4 regions of the Dryocola baronae genome follow, and region 1 is predicted to be linked to each of the others. Evidence: predicted binding sites of a transcription regulator. Region 1 holds the regulator's gene; each other region holds the start of a gene.
What was found. Region 1 encodes sigma-54, which starts transcription at its own class of promoters, with help from an activator protein. Its sites were predicted from a motif close to GTTGGCACANNTTTCGCTNT; they were not measured.
Positions count from the first base shown of each region.

Region 2: glnK (P-II family nitrogen regulator) is a predicted target of sigma-54. The motif match lies at 3,312-3,331, and genes of this name have one in related genera.
Region 3: glnA (glutamate--ammonia ligase) is a predicted target of sigma-54. The motif match lies at 5,172-5,191, and genes of this name have one in related genera.
Region 4: norV (anaerobic nitric oxide reductase flavorubredoxin) is a predicted target of sigma-54. The motif match lies at 2,697-2,716, and genes of this name have one in related genera.

Region 1 covers NZ_JBINNY010000001.1:4,504,142-4,511,719, reverse strand. Annotated here, with positions in the region: gene mtgA (monofunctional biosynthetic peptidoglycan transglycosylase) at 1-399, shown strand, start outside; gene npr (PTS phosphocarrier protein NPr) at 401-673, opposite strand; gene rapZ (RNase adapter RapZ) at 670-1,524, opposite strand; gene ptsN (PTS IIA-like nitrogen regulatory protein PtsN) at 1,578-2,069, opposite strand; gene hpf (ribosome hibernation promoting factor) at 2,155-2,442, opposite strand; gene rpoN (RNA polymerase factor sigma-54) at 2,465-3,901, opposite strand; gene lptB (LPS export ABC transporter ATP-binding protein) at 3,950-4,675, opposite strand; gene lptA (lipopolysaccharide ABC transporter substrate-binding protein LptA) at 4,682-5,242, opposite strand; gene lptC (LPS export ABC transporter periplasmic protein LptC) at 5,211-5,786, opposite strand; gene kdsC (3-deoxy-manno-octulosonate-8-phosphatase KdsC) at 5,783-6,349, opposite strand; gene kdsD (arabinose-5-phosphate isomerase KdsD) at 6,366-7,352, opposite strand; gene ACSPHG_RS21245 (calcium/sodium antiporter) at 7,368-7,578, opposite strand, start outside.
Region 2 covers NZ_JBINNY010000001.1:3,850,497-3,858,074, forward strand. Annotated here, with positions in the region: gene ACSPHG_RS18280 (YbaY family lipoprotein) at 1-428, opposite strand, end outside; gene tesB (acyl-CoA thioesterase II) at 644-1,504, shown strand; gene amtB (ammonium transporter AmtB) at 1,603-2,889, opposite strand; gene glnK (P-II family nitrogen regulator) at 2,921-3,259, opposite strand; gene ACSPHG_RS18300 (SmdB family multidrug efflux ABC transporter permease/ATP-binding protein) at 3,526-5,304, opposite strand; gene ACSPHG_RS18305 (SmdA family multidrug ABC transporter permease/ATP-binding protein) at 5,297-7,075, opposite strand; gene ACSPHG_RS18310 (Lrp/AsnC family transcriptional regulator) at 7,150-7,578, opposite strand, start outside.
Region 3 covers NZ_JBINNY010000001.1:37,094-44,671, forward strand. Annotated here, with positions in the region: gene yicI (alpha-xylosidase) at 1-430, shown strand, start outside; gene ACSPHG_RS00180 (YgdI/YgdR family lipoprotein) at 626-847, shown strand; gene glnG (nitrogen regulation protein NR(I)) at 942-2,354, opposite strand; gene glnL (nitrogen regulation protein NR(II)) at 2,363-3,412, opposite strand; gene glnA (glutamate--ammonia ligase) at 3,678-5,087, opposite strand; gene typA (ribosome-dependent GTPase TypA) at 5,462-7,288, shown strand; gene yihX (glucose-1-phosphatase) at 7,443-7,578, shown strand, end outside.
Region 4 covers NZ_JBINNY010000001.1:3,830,116-3,837,693, reverse strand. Annotated here, with positions in the region: gene norW (NADH:flavorubredoxin reductase NorW) at 1-1,126, opposite strand, end outside; gene norV (anaerobic nitric oxide reductase flavorubredoxin) at 1,123-2,568, opposite strand; gene norR (nitric oxide reductase transcriptional regulator NorR) at 2,867-4,393, shown strand; gene ACSPHG_RS18190 (EAL domain-containing protein) at 4,367-5,947, opposite strand; gene ACSPHG_RS18185 (GntR family transcriptional regulator) at 6,074-6,796, shown strand; gene ACSPHG_RS18180 (enolase C-terminal domain-like protein) at 6,784-7,578, opposite strand, start outside.

The DNA.
Region 1 (7,578 bases):
AAGCGCGTGCGCGGGGCGTCGACGATATCGCAGCAAACGGCGAAAAACCTGTTTCTGTGGGATGGAAGAAGCTGGATACGCAAAGGTCTGGAGGCGGGGCTAACGGTGGGCATGGAAATGGTGTGGAGCAAGCGCCGCATTCTGACGGTTTATCTCAATATCGCGGAATTCGGGGAAGGGACTTTCGGGGTGGAAGCCGCCGCGCAGCGTTATTTCCACAAGCCCGCCAGCCGGCTGAGTGCTTCGGAAGCGGCCATGCTTGCCGCCGTGCTGCCTAACCCGATCCGTTTTAAAGCGAACGCGCCGTCAGGCTACGTGCGTCAGCGTCAGCAGTGGATTTTGCGGCAGATGCGCCAGCTGGGCGGGGAGCCTTTCCTGGCGCAGCACGATTTAAAATAGATTAGTCTTCGTCGAACCCGGCGTTGAACAGCGCGATAACCGCTGCCAGCGCCTGCTCTTCCTGCGGGCCGGTCACTTCGATTTCGATTTGCCCGCCCTTGGCAGAATCGAGCATCAGCAGCGCGATGACGCTGCTGGCTTCCGCCTCGGTTCCCGCTTCATTCCGCAGCATCACTTCTGCATCAAAACTCTGCACCAGCTCAAAGAGCTTCATGGCCGGGCGCGCGTGCATGCCCAGCTTATTGGTGATCTCAACGGTATGTTTTACGGTCATGTTTTGCGTTTTTCCAGCGTACGGTGACGAGACTGAACGTTCTTGCCGCGCGAGCGGAAGTAGTCGGCCAACTGCTCGGCGATGTAAACCGAACGGTGCTTACCGCCGGTACAGCCGATGGCTACGGTCAGGTAGCTGCGGTTGTTGGTTTCCAGCATCGGTAACCATAGCTCAAGATAGCTGCGCGTCTGGTAAATAAAATTGTGCACTTCCGTGTGGCGGTCGAGGAACGCGGCGACCGGGCGATCCAAACCGGTCATCGGACGCAGTTTCGGGTCCCAGTGCGGGTTCGGCAGGAAGCGTACGTCAAACACGTAATCGGCATCGATGGGAATACCGTGCTTGAAGCCGAAGGATTCAAAGACCATCGTCAGCTCGCGTTCGCGTTTGCCCAGCAGGCGGGTACGCAGCATTTCAGCCAGCTCGTGCACCGACATTTCTGAGGTGTCGATGATCAAATCCGCGCGCGACTTCAGCGGTTCGAGCAGATCGCTTTCTTCATCGATGGCGCTTTCCAGCGACAGGTTCTTGCTTGAAAGCGGGTGTAAACGGCGGGTGTCGCTGTAGCGGCGGATCAACGTGTTGCGGTCCGCGTCGAGGAACAGGAGCTGCGGGGAAAACGTATCAGGCAGATTGGTCATCGCCTGCTCGAAAATCTCCGGGTTTTCCGGCATGTTGCGCACGTCGATGCTGACCGCCGCCGAGATTTGCCGTTCCGCGAGGGTTTTTGCCAGTTCCGGCAGTAGCACTACTGGCAGGTTATCCACGCAGTAGAACCCCATATCTTCCAGTGCACGCAAGGCTACAGACTTCCCTGAACCAGAGCGGCCGCTGACAATCATCAGCACCATGTCTTTACTCCCCCGACTTCTCAAGCTGCGGCATAGACGATACCGCGGCCAGATTATTCACTTTCACTACCGTTTTCGGTATCGGTAATGATCTGATAAAGCTCTTCGTCGCTAAGTGCAGCCCGCAGGCGGCGGCAAATGGTTTTGTCCGCCAGGCGTTTAGCCACCAGTGACAAGGTGTGCAGATGCGTCTTGGTCTGATCCGCTGGCACCAGCAGGGCAAACAGCAGGTCGACCGGCTGGTTATCAATTGCATCAAAGGCGATTGGCGTCTCCAGCTGGATGAACACCCCCACGGCGCGCAGGGTATCCTCTTCAAGTTTCCCGTGAGGAATGGCGATACCATTGCCGATGCCGGTACTCCCCATGCGTTCGCGTGTCAGCACCGCTTCAAACACGACCTGCGGCGGTAGACCGAGCTGTTTTGCAGCCAGTTCGCTGATGATTTCCAAAGCGCGTTTCTTGCTCTGGCAGTGGACACCACTTCGGGTACATTCCTGGTTAAGGACATGACTAAGTTGTAGAACGGAATCGTTGTTCATCATAAGTTCACCTGAGCACCCTGTTAAGCTAACGGCCCGTTGACCTTGGGACAACGAGCCGTCGAGGCGTAAACAGACACCCGGATTATCAATGTTGTTTTAGTTTATCTTTATGTTTAGTTAACTGGCGAGCCAGTTTATCGATCAGGCCATCAATGGCCGCGTACATGTCCTGCCCTTCGGCACTGGCATGCAGCTCACCCCCGTTCACGTGCAGCGTCGCATCTGCAAGGTGGGTGACTTTTTCCACTTTTAACACAATGTAGACCTGATTAATGCGTTCGAAGTACTGCTCCAGTTTGGCAAATTTCGCATTCACAAAATCGCGTAACGCGTCGGTGATTTCGACATTTTGTCCTGTAATGTTGAGCTGCATAGTGTCTTCCTTATCAGTTGGGTCACACCAGCTGCTTACGCTGGTTTGACGGTGGTATGGATAAAGACTCTCGATACTTCGCAACAGTGCGGCGTGCCACCATGATCCCCTGATCTGACAGCATAGTCGTTAACTTGCTGTCGCTAAGAGGTTTCGCGGGGTTTTCCGCAGCAATTAACTTCTTCACCAGCGCGCGAATCGCCGTGGAGGAGGCTTCGCCACCGCCTTCGGTATTCACGTGACTCGAGAAGAAATACTTCAGTTCAAAAATGCCTCGCGGGCTGTGCAGATATTTCTGCGTCGTTACGCGCGATATGGTGGACTCGTGCATTTCCACCGCCTGCGCGATATCGGCCAGCACCATCGGCTTCATGTGTTCTTCGCCGTGCTCAAAAAAACCTTGCTGCTGCTCGACGATACAACGGCTGACGCGCAGCAGCGTATCGTTACGGCTTTCCAGGCTTTTGATCAGCCATTTCGCATCCTGCAGATTGCTGCGGATGTACTGCGAATCGCTGTCGCTTCTGCTGCTGGTGCCGAGCGCGGCATACTGCTGGTTTATTTTCAGGCGTGGAATGCTATCTGAATTGAGCTCCACGGTCCATTTTCCCTGTGCTTTACGGACCAGCACGTCCGGGATTACGTATTCGGGTTCGCCGGTTTGGATGGACTGGCCGGGGCGCGGATCCAGAGATTGAATCAGACACATCGCCTCTTTCAGCACTTCTTCTTTGAGGCGGGTGACGCGCATCAGGCTGCGGAAATCGTGGTTTGCCAGCAGATCCAGATGCTCGCTTACGATAAGACGGGCTTCGCTCAGCCACGGCGTTTCTTTCGCGTATTGGGATAGCTGAATCAGCAGGCAGTCGCGCAGATCGCGCGCGGCGACGCCAACCGGGTCGAAACGCTGAATGCGCTTAAGCACCGCCTCGATCTCATCAAGGCTGACCTCGTCGTTGCCCATGCTTTCCAGAATGTCTTCCAGCGGTACGGTGAGGTAGCCCGTTTCGTCAACGGCGTCGACGATGGACGTGGCGATAGCAATGTCGGTTTCGGTAAAAGGAGTGAGATCTACTTGCCACATCAGGTAATCCTGAAGCGACTGGGTGGTTTCGCCCTGATAAACAGGCAGCTCGTCGTCGATGTAGTCGGTGCCGGTGCCGGAAGGGGTTCCTGCGGTGTAGATTTCGTCCCAGCTCGCGTCCAGCGGGAGTTCGTCAGGCATCTCTTTTTGTTCCAGAGCCTCACGGGTGTCCAGCGCCGCTTCTTCTTCGCGCGCTTCGAGGGAGTCGATTTCTTCATGCAGGTCGGTTTGCTCAAGCAGTGGGTTACTTTCCAGCGCTTGCTGAAGTTCCTGCTGTAACTCCAACGTCGACAGCTGCAGCAGGCGGATGGCCTGTTGCAGCTGGGGAGTCATAGCAAGCTGTTGGCTAAGCCTAAGCTGCAAACCTTGCTTCATATTCAGAGCGGGTATCCTCAGATCTACAGTTTAATTCTTCCTACCCTATCAGAGTCTGAACTCTTCGCCCAGATAGACGCGCTTAACGTGCTCATCTTCCAGAATTTCTGCTGGCGCGCCGTGGGCGATTAGGTGGCCCTGGCTGACGATATAAGCGCGTTCACAAACCGCGAGGGTTTCACGTACGTTATGGTCAGTAATCAGCACACCGAGCCCGCTGTCGCGCAGGTGTTCGATAATTCGCTTGATGTCGATGACCGAAATGGGGTCAACGCCCGCAAAAGGTTCATCGAGCAGAATAAATTTTGGATTCGCCGCTAAAGCGCGAGCGATTTCCACGCGACGGCGTTCACCACCGGACAGCGACTGGCCGAGGTTGTTACGCAAATGCTCGATGTGGAACTCTTCCATCAGCTCGTTTGCGCGGTCGTCGCGCTGCTCGGGCGTGAGATCGTCACGGATTTGCAGCACGGCCATCAGGTTATCAAACACGCTCAGACGGCGGAAAATGGAAGCTTCCTGCGGCAAATAGCCGATGCCACGGCGCGCGCGCGCGTGCAGCGGCAGCATGGAGATATCTTCATCATCGATAATGATATTGCCCGCATCGCGCGAGACGATGCCCACAACCATATAAAACGTCGTGGTCTTACCCGCGCCGTTCGGGCCGAGCAGGCCGACAATTTCGCCGGATTTAACGGTCAGACTTACGTCTTCCACCACGCGGCGGCCTTTATAAGCCTTGGCGAGGTTCTTCGCGATTAAAGTTGCCATAACGAATTAGTTACTCTTTTTCGGTGCTGGAGCGGGTGCCGCCTTGCCGTCTTTATTCTGCAATTGTGAAGGCACCAGAATCGTGGTTACGCGCTTACCTTTTTCGCTAAACGCCTGCATTTTCTGTTCTTTGACCAGATAGGTAATCTTGTCGCCTTTGATATTGCTGTCGAGCTGTTCCAGGAACGCGTCCCCGGTTAACACCACAAAGTCGTTTTGCAGCTCATAGTGCATCTTGGAAGCGTGGCCTTTTACCGGCTTGCCGCTGTCCTGCATCTGATAGAAGGTGGCCGGATTACCGTAACCATCGATCACTTCTTTGCCCTGCTCGCCGCCCGGACGCGTGACCACAACCTTATCGGCGTTGATCTTGATACTGCCCTGCGTGACGACCACGTTGCCGGTAAAGGTAACGATGTTGCTTTGCATATCCAGCGACTGCTGATCTGATTCAATATGAATCGGCTGATCGGTATCACCGGTCAGCGCGAAGGCCGAAAAGCTGGCGGCCAAAAGCGTACTGGTCAGTACTAAATTACGGCTGAGTTTGTTTATTCTGGATTTCATAGGATGTTCTAACCTTTTCAATCAGCTCGGCGTTCTTGCTGCGCAAATTACCGCGCATTTTCAGGCCGCTGGAGTTAAAGCTGGTACCGTACAGCGTCACCAAATCATCAGACGCAACATCCTGAGTGATCAAGTTAACCTGCGCATTGTCTGTGGTAATTTTGCGTAGCTGCGAATCGGGCGTCAGCGCCGTGAGAACAACGTTCCCGTACAGATACAGCATTCGGTCATTAGTCAGTTTGGCGCGATCTGAGCGTAATGACCAGGTCGCTACTTTATTTTCATCGTACTGCGTCATTATCGGGTTGGTGAACCAGGAAATGGCCGTATCTGAGAAATATTCAACGTGTTCCGCGACTAACCGGTAGTTCAGCGCCCCTTCAGGGTTATAAACCACGGTGGTGGAGTGTTCGCTTTTATAGGTTGGCTCGTTAGCGTTCACGGTCGTGGGCGACACGGCATCCTGGTCGGCCAGATTAATGCCGATCAGCACGAGCGCTATCAGTGCCAGCAGGATGATAAACCAACGCCTTGTTTTACTCATATGGATAGCCCTTTGGCCTCATCAAGCTTCCCCTGCGCAAGGAGTAAAAGATCGCAGACTTCGCGTACCGCTCCGCGCCCACCGTTGATTCGTGTGACGTAATCCGCGCGCGGCGTCAGCAGTGGATGGGCGTCGGCAACGGCAACGCTCACGCCAACCTGTGCCATCACCGGCCAGTCGATGAGGTCATCACCGATATAGGCCACCTGTTCCGGCGCGACGGCGAGTTTATCCAACAGATCGCGAAAAGCCAGCAGCTTGTCGGATTGGCCCTGATAAAGATGGGTAATCCCCAACGTCTCGCAGCGGTCTTCAAGCAGCTTGGCTTTGCGACCGGTAATAATAGCGACTTCGATTCCGGAGGTGAGGGCGCAGCGAATGCCGTAGCCATCTCGCACATTAAAGGCCTTCAGCTCTTCGCCGCTGTTGCCCATGTAGATAAGGCCGTCAGACATCACGCCGTCGACATCCAGAATAAGCAGGCGTACGTTGGCCGCCCGCTCCATCACGCGAGCACTCACCGGCCCATAACAGGTATCGAGTGACGCTTCATGGTTACTCATTAAGTCTAATCCTTTGTTAAACCACGCCTGCGCGCAGCATGTCGTGCATATGTACCACACCGAGCAGTTGGTCGCCATCGGCAACCAGTACTGAAGTAATATGGCGGGACTGCATCAGGTTTAAGGCATCAACTGCCAGCGTACCCGGACGGACGCGAATGCCGCCTGCGGTCATCACATCCGCGATATTAAGCGTGTGTAAATCAACGCCCATATCGAAGACGCGGCGCAGGTCGCCATCGGTGAAGATACCCTGGATTTTCATCAGGTCATCGCAAATCACCGTCATACCCATATTTTTACGGGTAATTTCCAGCAGCGCGTCGCGTAAAGAAGCCTCTTTGCTGACGTGAGGGATTTCATCGCCGGTGTGCATGATGTCGTTAACGCGTAATAACAGTTTACGACCCAGCGCACCGCCCGGATGGGAAAGTGCGAAATCTTCTTGGGTAAAGCCGCGGGCTTTCAGCAGGGCAACCGCCAGCGCATCGCCCATGACCAGCGTCGCCGTGGTGCTGGTGGTTGGCGCAAGGCCCAGCGGGCAGGCTTCCTGCGGGACTTTGATGCACAGATGGATATCAGCGGCGCGGCCCATCGCGCTTTCCGGGCGGCCGGTCATGCAAATCAGCGGCACCTGAAGGCGTTTAAGAACGGGGATCAGCGCCAGAATTTCGTTGGATTCACCGGAGTTGGAAATCGCAATCACCACGTCCTGCGCGGTGACCATGCCTAAATCGCCGTGGCTCGCTTCGCCAGGATGAACAAAGAAAGCAGGCGTGCCGGTACTGGCGAAGGTTGCCGCCATTTTCTTACCGATATGGCCTGATTTCCCCATTCCCATAACCACCACTTTGCCGGGGCAGTAGAAAATCTTTTCACATGCCTCGGAAAAGTCGGCATTAATGTATTGATCGAGCTGCGCCAGGCCTTCACGTTCAATGTTCAGCACGTCCTTGCCTGCCTGTTGAAAGTCAAAACCCGGCTGTAAATCTATCTGTGACATAGTTCCGTTTCCCCTTTATCCCACGACTGGTGATGCCACAAACCACAGCACCACGATCCATACCAAGAAACCACATGTTAACAGAGCGCCCGCCGCCTTGCCGATAGAGCGAGGCTTGCGCCAGCAAAGCACGGCGAAAATGGCACTTACCGCCAACATCACCCAGTAGTCACGGGCGAAGGCCAGCGGGTCAATATCGCCCGGAGCGATCAGCGCTGGAATGCCC
Region 2 (7,578 bases), 650 kb from region 1:
GTGCCGCCCTGATTGATAACCGGCTTCACGGTATCGGTGATAAACACCAGCTTATCGTTCACGGTAATCGCCGCGCTCAGGATAATGCGCGCGTTAGGCTGAACGTCGGACGGATTAAACGGTAGCACAAAGCTAAACGGCGCCTGTTTACCATCGGTACGAGTAGCCTTCTGTGCCAGAACTTTAGACGGTGCATCGGCGAGCGACGCGTCTGACAGGGTGACGGTTAATACCGCATCCGGTGGCAGCGCAACACGCTGACGAATCCACGCCGTACCGGTCACAGAGGGCTGTGCGATGGTCGACTGGGTTGAAGCACTCGACGTTGACGCAGCTGGCGCAGGCGTTGGGATATCTGCAGATTTCTGCGCGCACCCGGCCATAGCAACCGCGACGGCCAAACCACTTAACATGTGCACAATTTTCATTGATTAGTTCTCCTTATTATCAATGCATCCGTGGGCGCTGTGTCCCACAAGTAAGAGTGGTTAAAACATGCTTATCACGCTAAGTGTGGCACATATCACTGAATTCTGCCTGGAACGGCATGAATTATCAGGTCGGGCCAGTACTCGATTGATGTTGATATGATGTTATAATCAGGCCAGTTATGCGCAAATTCCCCCATTATCGAGGACGTTCTATGAGTCAGGCGCTCAGTAATTTATTGGCATTACTCAATCTGGAAAAGATTGAAGAAGGGCTATTTCGCGGCCAGAGCGAGGACTTAGGTTTACGCCAGGTATTCGGCGGGCAGGTAGTGGGACAGGCGCTTTACGCCGCCAAAGAGACCGTACCGGCAGACAGGCTGGTGCACTCTTTCCACAGCTATTTCCTCCGGCCTGGCGACAGCCAGAAGCCTATCGTTTACGACGTCGAAACCCTGCGCGACGGCAACAGCTTCAGCGCCCGCCGCGTGGCCGCCGTGCAAAACGGCAAGCCTATTTTTTATATGACCGCCTCTTTCCAGGCACCGGAATCGGGCTTTGAGCATCAAAAAGCCATGCCGCAGGCACCTTCCCCGGACGGTCTGATTTCAGAAACCGATATCGCACGCTCCGTCGAGAAGTTCCTCCCGCCGCAGGTAAAAGAAAAGTTTCTGTGCGAGAAGCCGCTGGAGATTCGGCCGGTGGAGTTCCATAACCCGCTTAAGGGGCATAAGGCGGAGCCAACCCGCCAGGTGTGGCTGCGCGCCAACGGTAAAATGCCGGACGATCTGCGCGTGCATCAGTATCTGCTCGGCTACGCGTCGGACTTTAACTTCCTGCCAACCGCCCTTCAGCCGCACGGCATTGGTTTCCTGGAGCCGGGCATGCAGGTCGCGACCATCGACCATTCGATGTGGTTCCATCGTCCGTTTGATATGAACGAATGGCTGCTGTACAGCGTGGAGAGCACCTCGGCGTCAAGCGCGCGCGGCTTTGTGCGCGGCGAGTTTTATACTCAGGACGGCGTGCTGGTGGCTTCGACGGTTCAGGAAGGGGTTATGCGCAAGCGTAGCTAGAGCGACGTTCAGGACGCCCTCACCCCGGCCCTCTCCCCCAGGAGAGGGAGAAGATCCCCTCGCCCCTTTGGGGAGAGGGTTAGGGTGAGGGGAATATATTAAGCGTTGTAAGCGTTCTCGCCGTGGCTGTTGACGTCCAGCCCTTCGCGCTCCTGCTCTTCCGGCACGCGCAGCCCGACGGTCAGGTCAGCGATTTTGAAGCCGATGAAGGCGACAACCGCAGACCAAACGATAGTCAGACCGATACTTTCCAACTGCACCAGCACCTGATGGCCCATGGTCACGCCTTCCGCGTAGCCAACGCCGCCCAGGGAAGTCGCGGCGAAGATGCCGGTCATGATACAGCCTACGATGCCGCACACGCCGTGCACGCCGAATACGTCACAGGGGTCATCCACGCGCAGCCATTTCTTCAGCAGCGTCACGCCCCACAGGCCCGCCAGGCCTGCCGCCACGCCAACAATCAGCGCCCCGCCAACGCCGACGTAACCACAGGCTGGCGTAATGCCGACCAGGCCCGCGATAGCGCCGGAACATGCGCCCAACAGAGAAGGTTTACCGCGCAGCGTCCATTCACCGAAGATCCAGCCGAGCACCGCCGCCGCCGTAGCAACAACCGTGTTAACAAAGGCCAGCGCGGCGATTTCATTTGCCGAGCTTGCTGAACCGGCGTTAAAGCCGAACCAGCCGAAGTACAGGATGGCCGTGCCGGTAAAGACCATCGGCAGGTTGTGCGGCTTGAAGGCCTCTTTGCCGTAGCCCACACGTTTGCCCACCAGGTAAGCGCCCACCAGCCCTGCAACGGCGGCGTTAATGTGCACCACCGTGCCGCCCGCGAAGTCCATCGCACCGTGCGTGCCCAGCAGACCGCCGCCCCAGACCATGTGCGCAATCGGCACGTAGGAGAGCGTCAGCCAGACCAGCACGAAAATCAGCACCGCAGAGAATTTGATACGTTCCGCCAGCGCGCCGACGATCAGCCCAACGGTGATACAGGCGAACGAGCCCTGGAACGCCACGTGAATGTACTGGTAGAAAGAGCCCATCAGCGCTTTGAGTTCGATATTTTTCAACATCACCCAGTCGAAGTTACCGAAGAAGCTGCCGCCGGTGCCGAAGGCCAGCGAGTAGCCGTAAACCACCCACAGCACGCAGACCAGCGAGAAGGTTACCGCCACCTGAGTCAGCATAGAAAGCACGTTCTTGGAGCGGATCAGGCCGCCGTAGAACAGCGCGAGGCCAGGGATAGTCATAAACAGCACCAACGCGGTGCAAATCATCATAAAGGCGTTGTCTGCTTTATCAGCAACAGCCGGGGCCGCCATAGCGATGGATGGCGCAACGGCCAGAGCTACGACGCCTAACGCAGAGGCTAATTTCTTCATTTTTTCTATCCCTTTCACGATGGGGGAGGCGTTACAGTGCCGCTTCGTCGGCTTCGCCGGTACGAATACGAATGACACGTTGCAGTTCGGCAACGAAAATTTTGCCGTCACCAATTTTGCCGGTGTAGGCCGCTTTGCTAATGACATCAATCACTTCGTCTAGCTGGTCATCGGCAATAGCGACGTCAATTTTCACTTTTGGCAGGAAATTCACGCTGTATTCCGCGCCGCGGTACAGCTCTGCATGGCCCTTCTGGCGACCGAAGCCCTTCACTTCCGTCACGGTCAGCCCCTGAATGCCGATAGAAGACAGTGCTTCACGAACGTCTTCGAGTTTGAACGGTTTGATTACCACGGTAACCAGCTTCATAGATTTCCCTCCAGTCAGACAATGGGTGATGGCACAGCTTCACGCAGGGAATAAAGCAAGCCCCGTGCCAGAAATGGAAAACGGGCTATTTTCAGCGTCTTAATCAACGGCGTTGCGGGGTTGTTCGAGAAAGAAAAAGCGTGACGGGGATTCAGAATGTTCCTGGAAAGAAAAAACGCACCATGCTGGTGCAGGGCGCGTTTCGAGTTTGCACCAATGGCGATCTCCACCGGTATTATGTGTCTTTATTGCCTGCTGCTGGTGCATCAGGCGATAAGCGATTCCTCGCGCGTGGCGGCGGCCAGCTCTTCGCCCGCGAGCTGAAGCTGATACATCTGCCAGTAGCGCCCTTCTGCCGCCAGAAGTTCGCCGTGCGTGCCGCGCTCAACGGCCTGACCGCGATGCAGCACCAGGATGGTGTCCGCGTCGGTAATGGTCGACAGGCGGTGGGCGATGACCACAAGCGTCGTGTGTTCGCGCACGGCGGCCAGCGCCTGCTGAATCGCCTGCTCGGTGCCGGAGTCGATGTTGGCGGTGGCCTCGTCCAGAATCAGAATCTGCGGGGCATCCACCAGTACGCGGGCCAGCGCCAGCAGCTGCTTTTGCCCAACGGACAGGTTGTTGCCCTGTTCGCCCAGACGGGTGTGAATACCGTCAACCATCGTGCGCGCCAGATCGGCGAGCTGCACGGTTTCCAGCGCCTGCCACACGGCTTCTTCGCTGATGTCACGCCCAAGCGTTACGTTGGTGAAGAATGAATCCGCCATCACCACCGGGTCCTGCTGCACCATCGCAACGCCTCGGCGCAGCGTACCGTGGCTGAGCGTGTCCAGCGGACGCCCGTCGAGGCGGATCTCGCCGCGAGTCAGCGGGTAATAACCCATCAGCAGGTTGGCCAGCGTGCTTTTGCCGCTGCCCGTGTGGCCCACCAGCGCCACAAAGCTGCGCGACGGGACTTCAAGATTGATGTCCTGAAGTACCAGCCGGTCGCCACGATAGGCGAACGAGACGTTATCTACCGAAATGTGACCGCTTTCCAGCGGGCGCTCGTCGTGGCCGTAGTCCTGGCGTTTGCCGTCCATCAGCTCAAAAACGCGCTCGCCGGCGACCACCGCCTGTTGCAGCATTGACTGCTGGGTGGTCAGCTCGATGAGCGGCTCGTTCAGGCGGCCAAGGTAGTTGATGAACGCGTAAAGCACGCCCACCTCAATCGTGCCGACCGAGGTAAAGCCAAACAGCATTAGCAGCCCGCACAGCACCAGCGCGGAGAACAGGCTGAGCAACGGGCGCAGCAGGAAACCGTCCAGCCGCAGCGTTTGCATTCGCGCAAGGTAGTGCGAAAGGCTCGCCTCCCCCATGCGTTCGCCAAAGCGCGCCTGCTGGCGGAACTGCTGGATCACGCCCATGCCGTTGATCACTTCGTTAAAGCCGTCGTTGATATCCGCCAGATAGCTGCGCACGCGGCGCACGATCGGCGTGCTGTAGCGCTGGTAGATCACCATCACGATCAGCACCGCCGGGAAGATGGTGATGGCGACGAGCGCCATGCGCCAGTCGAGGCTGAACATTGCCACCAGCATCGCGCCGATCAGCGCCGCGCTTCGCAGTACGGTCGCAACAACCGTCACGTACAGATCGCGGATCACTTCCGTGTCGTTGGTGACGCGGGAAATTAGCTGCCCGACAGGCTGGGTATCGAAGGCGCTCAGCGGCTGGCGCAGGGCGGCGTCCATTACGTCGGTTCGCAGCTTCTGCACCACGCCAACGGCGGCTTGGTTAAACAGCAGCGCCTGCCAGTAGTGCAGACCGGCGGCGGTTATCGACAGCAGCAGGTAGGCCGTGGCAAGCCCGGCCACCAGCGCAATCGGCATACGGTTCTGCGAAACCATGTTATCGATGAAGTAGCTAACGAGGATCGGGCCGGTGACCTCCGCCGCCGCCGCAATCCACAGCATAACGACCGCGCCCGCGAGCGGCTTGCGCCACGGCGAGCCGTAGGCCAGCAGGCGTTTAATCGTCGGCCACTGCTTCTGTAACTTACGCATTGGCTTGCTCCTCTTCGCTAGCCGCTTCCGGCGCGTCGTCAAGCGCTGCCTCTAACTGCTGATAGCGATACATGTCGCGATACCATCCCGGCTGGGAGGCCAGCGCCTCGTGGTTGCCACGCTGCACAACGTGCCCGTGCTGCATCACCAGAATTTCGCTGGCTTCCGTCAGCGCCGACAGACGGTGCGCGCTGATAATCACCGTGCGGTTTTCACCCCACTGGCGCAGGTTGTGCAGGATCTGGTGCTCGGTGCGCCCGTCCACCGCCGACAGCGCGTCGTCGAGGATGAGGATTTCCGCATCCAGCAGCAGCGCGCGGGCGATGGAAATACGCTGTTTCTGGCCGCCGGAGAGCATAACGCCGCGCTCGCCAACTTCCGTTTCGTAGCCCTGCGGCAGGCGCAGAATGTCCTCATGAACGCTTGCCAGGCGGGCAACGTGTTCGATTTCCTGCTGGGTCGCGTTTGGCTTGCCCAGCGCAATGTTGTTCGCCACCGTATCGGAGAACAGGAACGGCGTCTGGTTAACGACCGCAAGGCGGCTGCGCCAGGCGTCGAGCTGCATCTGCACCAGCGGAATATCGTGGAAACGGATGTCGCCCTGGTCGATATCAAAATGACGCTGTAACAATGACAGGATGGTGCTTTTACCGGCGCCCGTTGGGCCACACAGCCCGAGCATGCCGCCAGGTTTTAGCGTGAAGCTCACGTTTTCAAGGGTGGGCTGCGCCGTTTGCGGATAGTGGAACAGGCGAATATTCGCCTGCAACGTGCCGCGCCCCTGCGGCGCAACTTTATCGCCATCCTTCACGGACGGCGCTTCTTCCAGCATGCTGCGGATGCGGCTGTACGCCGCGCTGCCGCGCTCGACGATGTTAAACATCCACGCCAGCGCCAGCATCGGCCAGATCATCAGGCCAAGATACATCACGAAGCTGGTAAGCTGCCCGAGCGTTAAGGTGCCCTGCATGACCATCCAGCTGCCGCCGCCCACCGCCAGCAGGTTTGCGGTGCCGATGGCGATATAGATTGTTGGGTCAAAACGGGCGTCCACGCGGGCGACGCGCATGTTTTTTGCCCCGGCGTCCTGCGCCTCGGAGGCAAATAGCGCCGACTGGCGATCTTCCAGGCCAAACGCTTTGATCATGCGGATGCTGGTCAGGCTTTCCTGGGTACGGTCGTTGAGCGTGGAAAACGCCGCCTGGGCCAGTTTAAAGCGCTGGTGGAGCTGGTCGCCGTAGCGTTTGATCACCAGCGCCATTACCGGCATCGGCAGCAGCGCCAGCAGGGTGAGCTGCCAGCTAATCTGCGTTGACATAACGATCAGCACCGCGCAGCCCATCACCAGGGAATCCACTAGCGTCAGCACGCCCTCGCCCGCCGCAAAGACCACGCGGTCAACGTCGTTGGTAGCGCGCGCCATCAGGTCGCCGGTGCGGTGGCGGAGGTAAAATTCAGGATGCTGGCGGCTGAGCTGGCGGTAGTAGTCTTCGCGCAGTTCAACGGCGAGCTGGTAGGACGCGCCGAACAGCAGCACGCGCCACACGTAGCGCAGGGCGTAAACCACGATAGCAATGGCGATCATCACCCCGAGCCACATCAGCACCTGCTGGCCTGACATTCGCTGCTGGGTGACGCCATCCACGATCACGCCCACCAGTTTTGGCGGCACGAGCTGCAGAATGGCAATGATGATAAGCAGGGCCACCGCCCCGAGATAGCGTCGCCATTCACGGGTGAAGTACCAGCTTAATTGAGCAAATAATCGCACGCGGTTTTATTCCTGATTAGGTCTGCCGACGAGGGCGGTAAAGAAGTAGCGATAAAAGGCAATGCGCTTAAGGATTAACCGTTTATCGGTAAAGCTGTGGTGTATTTTATCTGTTCCATGGCGAAACTCGAAGTCACATCGCTTAGGCCCGGAATACCGTTGACCAGCCGTTTGTAAAAATCATCGTAGCTTTTCATGTCCGCAACCTGCACGCGCATCAGGTAATCGTACTCACCTGCCATGCGCCAGAAACCAAGGACTTCCGGCATGTCTTGCACCACGGAGACAAATTTGCAGTACCACTCGCTGCTGTGATGCTGGGTTTTGATCAGCACAAAAGCCGTGAGGGCAAGGCCGAGTTTTTCTGGGTCCAGCAGGGCGACTTTCGCTCGCACAATGCCGTCGTCTTCGAGTTTTTTCAGGCGCTTCCAGCACGGAGTGGTGGTCAGATTAACGGCATCCGCCAGCGCCTGCAAAGAGAGGGTGCAGTCTTCCTGCAATAA
Region 3 (7,578 bases), 4.5 Mb from region 1:
AGGCCGCTGGACGCACCTGTTCAGCAACGTGGAGGCAGGCGGCAGCCGCTGGCATAAAGAGAAGCACGATTTCCAGAGCCTGCCGGTCTACGTGCGTGACAACACGCTGTTAGCGCTCGGTAACAACGACCAGAAGCCGGACTACGCGTGGCACGAAGGCACACAGTTCCAGCTGTTTAACCTGGACGACGGACGCGAGGCGGTGTGCGAAGTCCCGGCGGCAGACGGCTCGGTTATCTTCACGCTGAAGGTGAAGCGCGAAGGCAACACGCTAACGGTGCAGGGCGCAGGCCAGGCGAAAGACTGGACGCTGTGCCTGCGCAATATCAGCGGCGTGAAGGGCGTGCAGCAGGGCAAGCACGCGGCGGGCGAGCAGGGCGTTGTGGTGACGCCGGAATCCGCTGAGTCACGTTTGGTCATCGAGCTTTAATTTTCCCCCTCACCCTCACCCTCTCACCCAGGAAAGAGAACCGTATGGTTTTCTCCCTCTCCTGGGGGAGAGGGCCGGGGTGAGGGCATTCCCGCCTTACTCAAAATCTTCCTTACCCCTCGCAATACACATTAACAATCTGTTGTGCTTCCACGGGCTACAATCGCCCTCACTTTTAAAAGGGGATTTGCCACCATGAAAAAATTATTCGCCGTTATGCTGCTGGGCACCGTTGCGCTGTCCGTTACCGCCTGTTCAAGCGACTACGTGATGTCCACCAAGAATGGCGACATGATCGTCACGCACGGCAAACCGGAAATCGACAAAGACACCGGCCTGACGCGCTACACCGACCAGCAGGGCAACGACCGCCAGATTAACAGCAACGAAATCGTGCAGATGATTAAGAAGGACTGATAGCTTTTGGGGGGATAAAACGTATTGCGCTGCGATGCGTAGTGTCGACCTGAAGTTATAGGGTGGATAGGCAGCCGCGCTATCCACCGTTTTTCTATTCCATTCCCAGCTCTTTGAGCTTGCGTGTCAGGGTATTTCGCCCCCAGCCCAGCAGGCGTGCGGCTTCCTGCTTGTGCCCCTGCGTGTGGCGCAGAGCGGTCGTCAGCAAGGTACGCTCCATTTCCGGCTGCGCTTCAGAGAGCAGGTTTTGATGACCGGAACGCAGCGCGCGGTCGGCCCACTGCGCCAGCAGCGTTGCCCAGTGGTCCGGCAGCGTTTGCGTCGTCCCGCTTTCAGGCACGGTCGTTTCAAACAGCTCGCTCGGCAGATCCTGAATCAGCACTTCCTGACCTGCGGCCATAACGGTCAGCCAGCGGCAGGTGTTTTCGAGCTGGCGAACGTTGCCCGGCCACGCCAGACGAGTCAGCGCGTTCTCCGTTTCCGGGTGCAGAAGCTTGGCTTCTACGCCCAGCTCGCGGGCCGCAACCTGTAAGAAGTGGCGAGCCAGACGCGGTATGTCCTCGCGGCGTTCGCGCAGCGGCGGCAGATGCACGCGGATGACGTTCAGGCGGTGGAACAAATCCTCGCGGAATTTCCCTTCCTGCACGCGCAGCTCGAGGTTCTGGTGGGTCGCCGCAATAATACGCACGTCGACTTTCACCGGCGCATAGCCGCCAACGCGATAAAACTGGCCGTCGGCCAGCACGCGCAGCAGGCGGGTTTGCACGTCCAGCGGCATATCGCCGATTTCATCGAGGAACAGCGTGCCGCCGTCGGCCTGTTCAAAGCGCCCCTGGCGAATCTGGTTCGCGCCGGTAAACGCGCCTTTCTCATGGCCAAACAGCTCGGATTCAATCAAATCCTTAGGAATTGCCGCCATGTTCAGTGCAATAAAGGGTGATTTCGCGCGCGGGCTGTGACGATGCAGCGCATGGGCGACCAGCTCTTTACCCGTGCCGGATTCACCGTTGATCAACACGCTGATGGACGAGCGCGACAGCCTGCCGATGATGCGGAAGACATCCTGCATGGCGGGCGCTTCGCCGATGATATCGGTGGTTGGCCCATTCACCTGCACGTTGCGCGGCTGCTGCTGTTCCTGATAGTGGCTGATGGCGCGCTCAACGAGGGCGACGGCCTCGTCGATATCAAACGGCTTGGGCAGGTAGTCGAACGCGCCCTGCTGATAGGCGCTGACCGCCGCGTCCAAATCCGAATGCGCGGTCATTATGATGACCGGAAGCATCGGGTGGCGCTGTTTGATCTGTTTTAGCAGCGCCAGCCCGTCCATGCCCGGCATACGTATGTCGGACAGCAGAACGTCCGGCGTTTTGGTGGCAAGCGCGTCTAAGACCTCCGCGCCGCTCTCAAAGGCGGTACAGATTAAACCTGCTCCGGTCAGCGCGCGTTCCAGCACCCAACGGATGGAGCTATCGTCATCAACGATCCAAACTATCCCTCGTTGCATACAAACCTCTACTTACGAATAGGCAGGTAAACGGAAAACTCGGTATGACCTGGCCAACTGTTGAATTCGATTTTCCCCGAATGCTGATCGATCAGGCTGCGTGCGATGGACAGGCCGAGGCCGGTTCCTCCTTCGCGCCCGCTCACCATCGGGTAGAACAGCGTGTCCTGAAGCGCGGCCGGGATGCCGGGGCCGTTATCTTCAACGTCTATGCGTGCAGTAAGGCGGTAGCGCATACCGTGCAGCGTTAGCTGGAAGGCGGTGCGGGTGCGCAGGACGATTTCGCCCCCGTCGCTGCCCAGCGCCTGCAGCGCATTGCGCACGATATTCAGCAAAACCTGCTCGATTTGGTCCGGATCGTGAGCAAACTCCGGCAGGCTTGGGTCGTAGTCCCGTACCAGCGTGACGTTCCCCGGCAGCTCCATAGAAACCAGCTGCATAACGCGCTCGGTGACTTTATGAATGCTTTCCGTTACGTGCATCCCCGGCTGCTGCGGGCCTAGCAACCTGTCGACCAGATTACGCAGGCGGTCTGCCTGCTCGATAATCACTTTGGTGTATTCCGTCAGCGACGGGTCTGGCAGGGCTTTAGCCAGCAGCTGCGCCGCGCCGCGCAATCCGCCGAGCGGGTTTTTAATCTCGTGTGCAAGCCCGCGAACCAGGTCGCGCGCGGCGATCTGCTGGGCATGCTGAAGCTGTTCCTGGCTTAGGCGACGCTGGTTGTCCATCGGCGCCATTTCCATCAGGATTAACCCATCCGGCAGCCGCTGCGCCGTCAGCGAGAGAATATGGGAACGGCCGTCAATCACCAGCGTGACTTCGTTATCGGTAAATCCCTGGCCTGCAATCAGGCTTTCCTGCATTAAGGCGATGTTCAGCGAGAAATAGCTCAACAGGTCCGGCAGGGGCGTGCCGTAGAGCTTGCGGGAACTTTGGGCCAGCAGCTGCTGCGCCGCCGGGTTCGCGTAATGAACCGCCAGCTCGTCATCCACGAGCAGGATGCTGTTGATTAAGGAATTCAGGATCTGCCCAGCATCGGGCAGCGTGCCAGTTGCCATACAGCAGTCTCCGGGTTATGCACTATGTTGGTGCATTATAGTGGTTGGCGCGTAAAAAGCCTTGCTATTGCTGGTTGTTAGCGGTGAAAAAAGCCCATCCGAAGATGGGCTGAAAGTTTCCACGGCAACAAAATCTTCCACGTCTTTCTTACCGCAGCCGTGTTGGCTGCCTTTGCTCACCCCAGTCACAGAGTTATCTATGCTCCTGGGGATTCGCTCAGTTGCCGCCTTGCTGCGGCAAGAAATCCGCTGAGTATTATTTTTCTTAAACGCTGTAGTACAGCTCAAACTCTACCGGGTGCGGCGTCATGCGCACGCGGTCATTTTCTTCGATACGCAGAGCGATGTAGGCATCGATCGCATCGTCAGTGAATACGCCACCGGCGGTCAGGAATTCGCGGTCCTGGTCCAGCGCGTTGAGTGCTTCTTCCAGAGAGCCTGCAACCTGTGGGATCTCTTTCGCTTCTTCCGGCGGCAGGTCATACAGGTTTTTGTCCATCGCTTCGCCCGGATGGATTTTGTTCTTAATGCCGTCGAGGCCTGCCATCAGCAGCGCCGCGAAGCACAGGTATGGGTTAGCAGCCGGGTCCGGGAAGCGCACTTCAATACGGCGAGCTTTCGGAGAAGCAACCACTGGAATACGGATAGAAGCAGAACGGTTACGGGCAGAGTAAGCCAGCATAACAGGCGCTTCGTAACCCGGGACCAGACGCTTGTAGGAGTTGGTCGTTGGGTTAGACAGGGCGTTGATCGCCTTAGCGTGTTTGATGACGCCGCCGATGTAGTACAGCGCCTGCTCGGACAGACCCGCGTATTTATCACCTGCGAACAGGTTCACGCCGTTCTTGGACAGGGACATGTGGCAGTGCATACCGGAACCGTTATCGCCAAACATTGGTTTTGGCATGAAGGTCGCAGTTTTGCCGTAAGCGTGGGCAACGTTGTGCACGACGTATTTGTAGATCTGAATTTCGTCCGCTTTTTTGGTCATGGTGTTGAAGCGGGTAGCCACTTCGTTCTGACCAGCCGTCGCCACTTCGTGGTGGTGAGCTTCAACAACCAGGCCCATCTGCTCCATGGTCAGACACATCGCAGAACGCAGGTCCTGAGCGGAGTCAACCGGTGGCACCGGGAAGTAGCCGCCTTTTACTGCTGGACGGTGGCCTTTGTTGCCGCCTTCGTATTTGGTGCCGGTGTTCCATGCGCCTTCGATATCATCGATAGCAACGTGGGAGCCGGAGATAGAGCTGCCGAAACGGATATCGTCGAACAGGAAGAACTCTGGTTCTGGCCCGAACAGCACGGTATCAGCAAGACCGGTAGAGCGCAGGTAGTCTTCAGCACGTTTAGCGATGGAGCGCGGGTCGCGGTCATAGCCTTGTAAAGTGCCTGGCTCAAGAATGTCACAACGAATAATCAGGGTAGAGTCAGCGAAGAACGGGTCGATGACGGCGGTAGACGCGTCTGGCATCAGAACCATGTCGGATTCGTTGATGCCTTTCCAGCCGCCAATTGAGGAGCCGTCAAACATTTTGCCTTCTTCGAAGAATTCGGCATTTACCTGATGAGCAGGGATTGTGACGTGCTGTTCTTTACCTTTGGTGTCAGTGAAGCGCAAATCAACAAATTTCACTTCATGCTCATTCAGCATCGTCAAAACGTGTTCAGCGGACATACTTAACTCTCCCGGATTAATCATTGTGTCGTGGCAACGAGGTGTTCTAACTTTCTTAATTTGGCTTTTCGCCCTGATTTCTATAAAGCGAAATCTGTGCCAACTTTTAAATCACCCCAAAAAGGCGTTATCATGCGCGGTATAGTGCAAAAGGGCTGCACCACGATGGATAACTTGCACCAATATAGTGCTTCGGTGTGAAATCTGGGCACCATATTGGTGCAATTTACGTTATGAATCCCTTTTTAGCTCCGTGAAAGCGATCACAAACCCTTACTTTCAGTATTGTTTGTAAAGGTTCTTTGTGATCCTGTTCTGTCCTTCGATTAATACGTGTACAATAACGCGCTATTTCTAATGCCTGAGGCAAAGTTGTGATCGAAAATCTGCGTAACATCGCCATCATCGCGCACGTTGACCATGGTAAAACTACCCTGGTTGATAAGCTGCTGCAGCAATCTGGTACTTTCAGTAACGAACGTGCTGAAGCTACCGAACGCGTGATGGACTCCAACGATTTGGAGAAAGAGCGTGGGATTACCATCCTCGCTAAAAACACCGCTATCAAATGGAATGACTACCGTATCAACATCGTTGATACCCCTGGGCACGCCGACTTCGGTGGTGAAGTTGAACGTGTAATGTCCATGGTAGACTCCGTGCTGCTGGTCGTTGACGCAATGGATGGCCCAATGCCGCAGACGCGCTTCGTAACCAAAAAGGCATTTGCCCATGGTTTGAAGCCAATCGTGGTTATCAACAAAGTCGACCGCCCTGGCGCGCGTCCTGACTGGGTTGTTGATCAGGTCTTCGACCTGTTCGTAAACCTGGAAGCGAGCGACGAGCAGCTCGATTTCCCAATCATCTATGCATCCGCATTGATGGGTATCGCGGGTGACGATCACAATGATATGGCGGAAGACATGACCCCGCTGTACCAGGCGATTGTTGACCACGTTAAAGCACCAAACGTTGACCTCGATGGTCCGTTCCAGATGCAAATCTCCCAGCTTGATTACAACAACTACGTTGGTGTTATCGGCATCGGTCGCATCAAGCGCGGTAAAGTGAAGCCTAACCAGCAGATCACTATCATCGATAGCGAAGGCAAAACCCGTAACGGTAAAGTCGGTAAAGTGCTGACTCACCTCGGTCTGGAGCGTATTGAATCCACCGAAGCCGAAGCTGGCGACATCATCGCGATCACCGGTCTGGGCGAGCTGAACATCTCCGATACGCTTTGCGATACGCAAAACGTAGAAGCGCTGCCAGCGCTGTCCGTTGATGAGCCAACCGTTTCCATGTTCTTCAACGTCAACACCTCTCCGTTCTGTGGTAAAGAAGGTAAATTCGTTACCTCTCGTCAGATCCTTGAGCGTCTGAACAAAGAGCTGGTGCACAACGTTGCGCTGCGCGTTGAAGAAACCGAAGATGCGGACGCGTTCCGTGTATCCGGTCGTGGTGAGCTTCACCTGTCCGTGCTTATCGAAAACATGCGTCGTGAAGGCTTCGAGCTGGCGGTTTCCCGTCCGAAAGTTATCTTCCGTGAAATCGACGGCCGTAAGCAGGAACCTTTCGAAAACGTAACGCTCGATATCGAAGAGCAGCACCAGGGCGCAGTAATGCAGGCTCTTGGTGAGCGTAAAGGCGACCTGAAAAACATGAATCCAGACGGCAAAGGCCGCGTACGTCTTGACTACGTGATCCCAAGCCGTGGCCTGATCGGCTTCCGTAACGAATTCATGACCATGACTTCCGGTACTGGCCTGCTGTACTCCACCTTCAGCCACTATGACGATATCCGTCAGGGCGAAGTTGGCCAGCGTCAGAACGGCGTGCTGATCTCCAACGGCCAGGGTAAAGCGGTTGCGTTTGCTCTGTACGGTCTGCAGGATCGCGGCAAGCTGTTCCTGGGTCACGGTGCTGAAGTTTACGAAGGCCAGATCATCGGTATTCACAGTCGTTCTAACGACCTGACCGTAAACTGCCTGACCGGTAAGAAACTGACGAACATGCGTGCGTCCGGTACCGACGAAGCGACTACCCTGGTTCCCGCTCAGAAAATGACTCTGGAGCAGGCGCTGGAGTTCATCGATGATGACGAACTGGTAGAAGTTACCCCGCTGTCCGTACGTATCCGTAAACGTCACCTGACTGAAAACGACCGCAAACGCGCGGGTCGTGGTAGCAAAGAAGCGTAAGTTTCTTTCCTAAAGTCATACGAAGCCCTGTCTGCAAAGACGGGGCTTTTTTTTGCCTTCTCATCAACAGAACCTCACGAGAGTCGATCCCCGCGATAGTCAAAGCCATCCTTTACCGCTACAGTTATTTGTCCATGGCGCAAAGGAGAGGCAAATGCTGTATATCTTTGATTTGGGTAATGTCATCGTCGATATCGACTTTAAAAGGGTGATGGGGGTCTGGAGCGATTACAGCCGCATCCCGCTTGCCAATCTGCAAAAAAGCTTTGTGATGGGGGAAGCCTTCCAAC
Region 4 (7,578 bases), 670 kb from region 1:
CCAGCTCCCGCAGCAGCCCAAACGCCAGCTTCATATGCGCCTCGCTGACGATAAAGGCTTTGAGCCGCTGGGCCTCATCGTAGCCCTTCGCAATTAGCCCCTGCGGCTCGGCGGTGATGTGCCAGCTTAAATCGGCGCGCTGGGTTTCGCCCGCGAGGTGCAGCGGCAGCTCGGGCGTTTTCACCTTCACCAGCATGGCCGGCAGCGACAGGCCGTCCTGCGCGCCGAGCAGGTTTTTAGCGAGCGTCATGGCGCTGAACTGAATCGGCTGCAGGAACGGCAAAACTTTGCCGTCGATCTCCGCGCAGTCGCCCAGCGCATAGACGTTCGCGCCCGAAGTTTGCAGCTGACGATTAACCACGATCCCCCGGTTTACCGCGAGCCCGGCGTGCTGGGCCAGCCCGACGTTCGGACGCAGGCCGATGGCCGCAACTACCGCATCCACGCCCAGCATCCGCCCGTTGCTCAGCGCGGCGCTAATCCCCTGCGGCGTTTTGGTCAGCGATTCCAGCCGCTGGTTGAACAGCAGCTCCACGCCCATCTGGTTTAAACGATGCTGGAGGCGGCTGCTCACCTCGGCGGGCATCAGCGAGGCGAGCAGGCTGGCGGAGTTATCCACCACGACGACCTGCTTGCCCGCGCGGCAGAAGTCCATCGCCAGCTCGCTGCCGATCAGGCCGCCGCCGAGGATCATTACCCGACGTGCGTCGCGAAGCTGGGACTCACAGGCGAGATACTCCTGCTGGCTGTTGAGCGTCAGCATCAGCTCGCGCCCGGCAATCGGCGGCAGCACCGCGCTTGAGCCGGTCGCCAGCACCAGTTTGTCATAGGCCCACTGCCGTTCGCCGCATTTCACCAGGCGACGGTCGGTATCAATATCCGACACCCAGCTATTGGCGTGCAGCGTCAGGTTGAACTGCTCGGCGAACTCCCCGGCGCGCTGCCGGGTCATCTCATCCGCCCGCTGATTCAGGCTGATGACGTGGCTGAGATCGGGCTTGTTGTACTCGTCCATGCTGTCGGCGGCAATCATGCGGATGGGCACCGCGCCGTTCTGCTTGCGGATGTTTTTCACCAGCTGGCGGGCGGCGAAGCCCGAGCCGATAATCACGATGCCTGCGTTCATTTTGCCTCCGTTGCCAGCACGTCAAATACGTCCTTACCCAATGAGCATTCCGGGCACAGGAAGGTATCGGGCACGTCGCTCCAGGCGGTGCCGGGCTGCACGTCCTGCATCGGTTCGCCGGTTGCCGGGTCGTAAATCCACTGGCAGACGCTGCACTGCATGCGCGGGCCGAGATCGGCGCAGGTTGTCACTTCGGCCACCGTTTCCTGCTGTGCTTCAACCGCAGAGGCGGCGGCAGGCAGCGGGGTTAACGCCCACCGGCGGGCGATTTCGCGACCGTGGGCGCGGCACAGCTCCAGCGCATCGCCGTCCGGGCGCCATTTGGCCTTCAGGCTCAGCGACATTTCGAAACCGGCGTCCTGCAGACGGGTGGACAGGCGGTCTACCGCGCCGCCGCTCCAGCCGTGGGAGCCAAAGGCGCTGGCGCGCTTATTGCGAAAGCGCAGGCCGGTTATCTCTTCCACCAGACCGGCGATTTTCGGCATCATCACGTTGTTCATGGTAGAGGTGCCGACCAGCACGCCCTTAGAACGGAAAACGTTGGTGAGGATTTCGTTTTTATCGCTGCGCGCCACGTTGAAAATTTTCACCGCCACGCGCGGATCGACTTCGGTAATGCCCTGTGCGATGGCGTCCGCCATCATGCGGGTGTTGTTGGACATGGTGTCGTAGAACAGCGTGATGCGGTCTTCCTGATAATCCGCCGCCCACTTCAGGTACAGCTCGACGATCTGCGTTGGGTTGTCGCGCCAGACCACGCCGTGGGAGGTAGCGATCATATCGACCGGCAGGTTGAAGCCTAAGATCTCGGTGATTTTCGGCGTCACCAGGCGGCTGAACGGCGTGAGGATATTGGCGTAGTAGCGCTGGCACTGCTCGAACAGCTCGCCCTGATCTACCTCGTCGTTGAACAGGTGCTCGTCGCAGTAGTGCTGGCCGAAGGCGTCGTTGCTGAACAGCACCGCGTCGCCGGTCATGTAGGTCATCATGCTGTCCGGCCAGTGGAGCATTGGGGTTTCAACGAAGATCAGCTGCTTGCCGTTGCCGATGTCCAGGCTGTCGCCGGTTTTCACCACGTGGAAGTTCCACTCCGGGTGATGATGGTGGCCGTTAATGGAATCGATGCCGTTGGCGGTGCAGTAGATCGGCGTATTCGGAATGTGTGACATCAGCTCGGACAGCGCGCCCGCGTGGTCTTCTTCCGCGTGGTTGATGATGATGTAGTCGAGCGTGCTGAGATCGATTTCGCGCGCCAGGTTCTGCACGAACTCGCGGCTAAACTTGTGATCGACGGTATCGATCAGCACGGTTTTTTCTTCGCGGATCAGGTAGCTGTTATAGCTGCTGCCGCGCAGCGTTTTATATTCGGTACCGTGAAAATCGCGCACTTCCCAGTCACGTTGCCCAACCCACTGAATGTTGTTTTTAACCAGAATAGCCATTTTGAACCTCGATAAATGTGACAAGTCGTGTGCCCCGCGTAGGGTGGATAAGCGCAGCGCCATCCACCTTGATGGTTGGCGGGTGGCGCTTTGCTTACCCGCCCTACGAAGGACTTTGTGCTATTCCTATTACAATTCGCGTGCCAACTTTTTATCTATATGTTTTAAATGACTTTATGTATTTATCTCGTTATTTTTACTGTCAAAATGACAACCCTAAAAATAGTCTTAATGACTTTGTGTTTGTCATTTTGACTATCCGCGAGTAGGCTTGTTTATTCCTTTTAGGAGCCTGACCATGAGCCTGTCCATCACCTCTCTCGCCAATATCGCCATCGACCTGCAAAGCGGCATCAGCCATCAGGATCGTTTTGCCCGTCTTATTCGCACCCTGCGCCAGCTTTTGGGCGGTGATGCCACGGCGCTGCTGCGCTACGAGGCGCGTCAGTTCCGCCCGTTAGCCATCGACGGCCTGGCAGAGGACGTGCTCGGGCGGCGTTTTGCGCTGGACGCGCATCCCCGCCTTGAGGCGATAGCCCGCGCCGGTGACGTGGTGCGCTTCCCGGCGGACAGCGAGCTGCCCGACCCCTACGACGGCCTGATCCCGCAGCACGGCGATTTGAAGGTGCACGCCTGCCTCGGCCTGCCGCTGTTTGCCGACCAGAACCTGATCGGCGCCCTGACCGTCGACGGCATGGACCCGGCGCAGTTCGACCACTTCAGCGACGAAGAGCTGCGCTTAATCAGCGTGTTGGCGGCGGGGGCGCTCAATAACGCCCTGCTGATGGAGCAGCTTGAAAACCAGACGCCAGCGGCGGCGGCCGTGCCCGTTACCGCGATGGCCAGCGGGTCGGAAATGGTTGGGCTTTCAACGGGGATCGAACAGCTCAAAAAGGAGATCGACATTGTCGCGGGATCGGATCTGAATGTGCTTATCACCGGCGAAACCGGCGTCGGCAAAGAGCTGGTGGCGCGGGCGATTCACGGCGGATCGGCGCGGGCGGCCAACCCGCTGGTGTATCTCAACTGCGCGGCCCTGCCGGAAAGCGTGGCGGAAAGCGAGCTGTTTGGTCACGTCAAAGGGGCATTTACCGGCGCTATCCACCACCGCACCGGGAAGTTTGAAATGGCCGATAACGGCACGCTGTTTCTCGATGAAATCGGCGAGCTGCCGCTGACGCTACAGGCCAAGCTGCTGCGCGTGTTGCAGTACGGCGATATCCAGCGGGTAGGGGACGACAGCAGCCAGCGGGTCAACGTGCGCGTGCTGGCGGCAACCAATCGTGACCTGAAGCAGCAGGTGCTGGAAGGGCAGTTTCGCGCCGACCTGTTCCACCGCCTGAGCGTTTTCCCGCTGCACGTCCCGCCTCTGCGCGAGCGTGGCGACGACATCACGCTACTGGCCGGTTTTTTCTGCGAGCAAAGCCGGGTAAAAATGGACCTCAGGCAGGTCGTATTAAGCGACGGCGCGCGGGATTTACTGCGCCGCTACGACTGGCCGGGGAACATCCGCGAGCTGGAACACGCGATTTATCGCGCTATCGTACTGGCGCGAGCCGGGCACCCGGAAGGCGAACTGCTGCTGCAACCCAACCATTTCCAACTGGCCGACGCGCTGCCAAAAACAGCTCCCGTTGGGACGAAGGCGGTGCCGGAGGTGGAAAACCTGCGCGCCGCAACCGACGACTTCCAGCGGCAAATTATCCTGCAAACGCTGAACGCCAACGGCGGGAAGTGGGCGTCCACCGCCCGGCAGTTGCAGCTCGACGTGGCGAATTTGCACCGCCTGGCGAAACGTTTAGGGGTGAAGAAAGACGTTAGCTAGCGATGGCGCGGTTACGGGCAATCCACTCGATAAATTCCTTCTTAGGCAGCGCCTTGCTGTAGAGCCAGCCTTGCCCGTACTGCACGCCTTGGCTGCGTAGCCACGCGGCCTGGCCGCCGTTTCGATGCCTTCCGCCACCATCGCGATATTGAGCGTTTTTGCCATTTCGATGATGTGCGGCGTCACCTTCATGTACTCCAGCGCGTCAACGAAGGATTTGTCGATTTTCAGCACGTCCACGTCCAGTTTTTCCAGATAGCTGAGGCTGGAATAGCCGGTGCCGAAATCGTCGATGTACAGCGGATGGCCCGCCTCGCGGAACTGCGCGATCACAGGCCCGGTAACTTTCGGGTCGGAGAATCCCCGCTCGGTAATTTCAAAGGCAATCTGCTCGGGCTTCACAAAATAGCGCGCCAGATACGGGCGAATCACCTCCAGGACGTGGCTGTCGCGTAGGTCGCAGGGGGCGAGATTAACCGAAATATGGTGATTCGGGTGGCTATGCAGCCAGTCGCCCAGCTCGCTAAAGAGTTTACCGATGACCTGCTCGGTGATAGGCGTAATCAGGCCATTTTCTTCGGCCAGCGGAATGAAAATATCCGGGCTGAGCCAGGTGCCGTCCGGCTGCATCCAGCGCAGCAGCACCTCCGCGCCGACGCTTTCGCCGTTTTGCAAATTGACAATCGGCTGGTACACCACGGTGAATTCATCATTTTTAATGGCGTCGGCGATGCGGGCGCGCGGGGACTGGAGCCTGCGCAGCACGCGCGTGATGTACCATCCTGCGGCAAGGCTCGCGGCCATGCCAATCGGCAGCCAGATAAGCAGCTGCTGATACCAGGCCTGGCTGAGCGGCGCAAGCGACGCCCAGGCGATCATCGCGAGGCCAAGGTTTTTTTCACGGCGGATAACGTAGGCAGAACCCTGATACTGAAATTCAGTCAGCCCCCTTGCCAGCGGGCCTTTCCAGATTTGCTGCGGAAGAGGGCTGTTGGTGGCGATAACCAGCCCGCTGTTCAGGCCGATCATCGCGATATTGATCGAGCGGCCGCTATACGGGATCACGTCGATGAACGACAGCGGATCGATGGCGGTGATGTGCGAACCTTTGCCGATATAGATCATCGGCCTTTTAAAGCCCAGGTCGGTGGTGTTGACGTACCAGGCGCTGTAGCCTTCTTTGCCGACGCTGTCGGGCTTGCCGATGGCTTCGCCCCCGCCGAACTCCTCGAGGGAGGAGCAGAGAATCGTATCGTTTTTCTGAAACAGCACCTCTTTAACGTAGCGATACCTCAGCGCGGTGCCGCGCATGGCGTGTAGATGTGCAAGCGTACAGGTATCGAACGTGAACTGATTGATATCGGTAATTGCGCTGGTGGCCTGATCGATAACCCGGCCGGTGCGGATCAGCGCCCGGTCGGCGTAGTGGCCAAGTTCGTCATGAAATACCTGCGTGGCATTGCGGTGCGCAAGGTAAACGCTCAGCAGAATAGGGACCAACACCGCCAGGATCAGCACGCCGTTAACCAGGCCGACAATTTTTCTGTTTGCCATCTTGAGTCGCCTAAAAAGAAAGAGTGGTTTTTTTATTATTTTCAGCACTTAAGCCAAGTCTAGCTCAGCCCCACGGCGGATGATATGTTTCAACGCATGAAACCCGGTGAGTGAGTTTTATACGGCATGAAGAAAAAAGAGTTTGTGACCCAGGATTTGCTCAGCAAAATCTATCAGCAAAGCGGGGCGGAGCTGCGCAAGTTGCCGCCCGAGCGACAGCTGGCTGAAGAGTACGGCGTTTCTCGTTTTACCATTCGCCAGGCGCTGGAAAAGCTGGTGAGCATCGGCGTGGTCGATATCGTGCAGGGATCGGGGATCTGGATTAACCAGCGGGCGCGGAATAACCCGCTGGTGTACAACTCGATCACCGAAAAGCGCTTCGATCAGATAGCGTTTCGCATGGTCAGCCTGCACAAGAAACTGCCCGACCGGGAAGAACAGCAGGTGTTCGGCCTGGGAAAAGATGATTTTATCTGGCAGTTTTGCCGCCTGCGCTACGTGGATAGCCAGAAGGTGCAGATTGAGATTTCAAGGATGCCGGTGAAGGATTTTCCCGATCTTAACCAGCAGGTTATCGAGCAGTCTATTCAGCAGTACGTGCTCGGCAAGGGCTATCGTATTTCGCACCTGCTGACCAGCTATCAGGCGGTCAGCGTCAGCAAAGAGCAGGCCGCACTGCTGGAGTGTAAAAAGGGCAGCCCGGCGATGCGCATCATCAACCGGGGCATTCTGGAAGGCGGCCGGGTGTTTGAAATCAGCGAGATCGTCGATATCAACTACTCCTGCACCTACGTGATTCCCTTCAACCATGACAGCCTGGCGTTTCGCAAAGGCAATCAGGGCGTGTGAATCGCGCCGTTGGGCAGGCGGCTTTGCGTCCACTCGTGCGGGCGATATTCCACCGGGAAGCTCTCGGCTTTCTGCTGGTCGAAGCCGACGCCGATGCCCGCTTTTTCAAGCGGATACATGTAGCCCTGCTCGGCGGCGGGCGCGCCGGGAAACACCGCCTCGGTGTTCGGCTTATTGGGGATGAATTCCTGAATCGCCGCGTTGTGCAGGTGAATGTTCAGATGGGTATTCACCGCTACGGCGACAGGCGTCATGTCCGGCGGGCCGTGCCACGCCAGCCGCACGCCAAAGGCCTGGCATAGAACCGCCAGCTTCAGCGCCGGGGTAATGCCGCCAATCTGCGAGACGTGGCAGCGGATGAAATCAATGCGGCGGTTGACGATAAGATCGTGCCATTCCGCCGGGTTGTTAAACAGCTCGCCCATCGCCAGCGGCACCGACGAGTGGGCGCGCACCTGCTCAAGCCAGGCGCCGTGCTGCGGCGGCAGAATATCCTCAAGGAACCACGGCTGGTAAGGTTCAAGCGCCTTCGCCAGCTGAATGGCCTGCTGCGGGAACAGGCGTTCGTGGACGTCGTGCAGGATGTGGAAGCGATTGCCGTACTTTTCGCGCAGGGCTTTGAACATGGCGACGGTATTCGCCATGTATTCATCCTGATCGTAGTAGGCGCCCGGCGTCGGGTTTTTGGTGGCGTGTAGCCCCTGCGGCGTGCCGCCGTAAAAGCCGAGCTGGCAGCGGATATAGCGATAGCCCTGCTCTAGCAGCTTATCCACTTCCACATA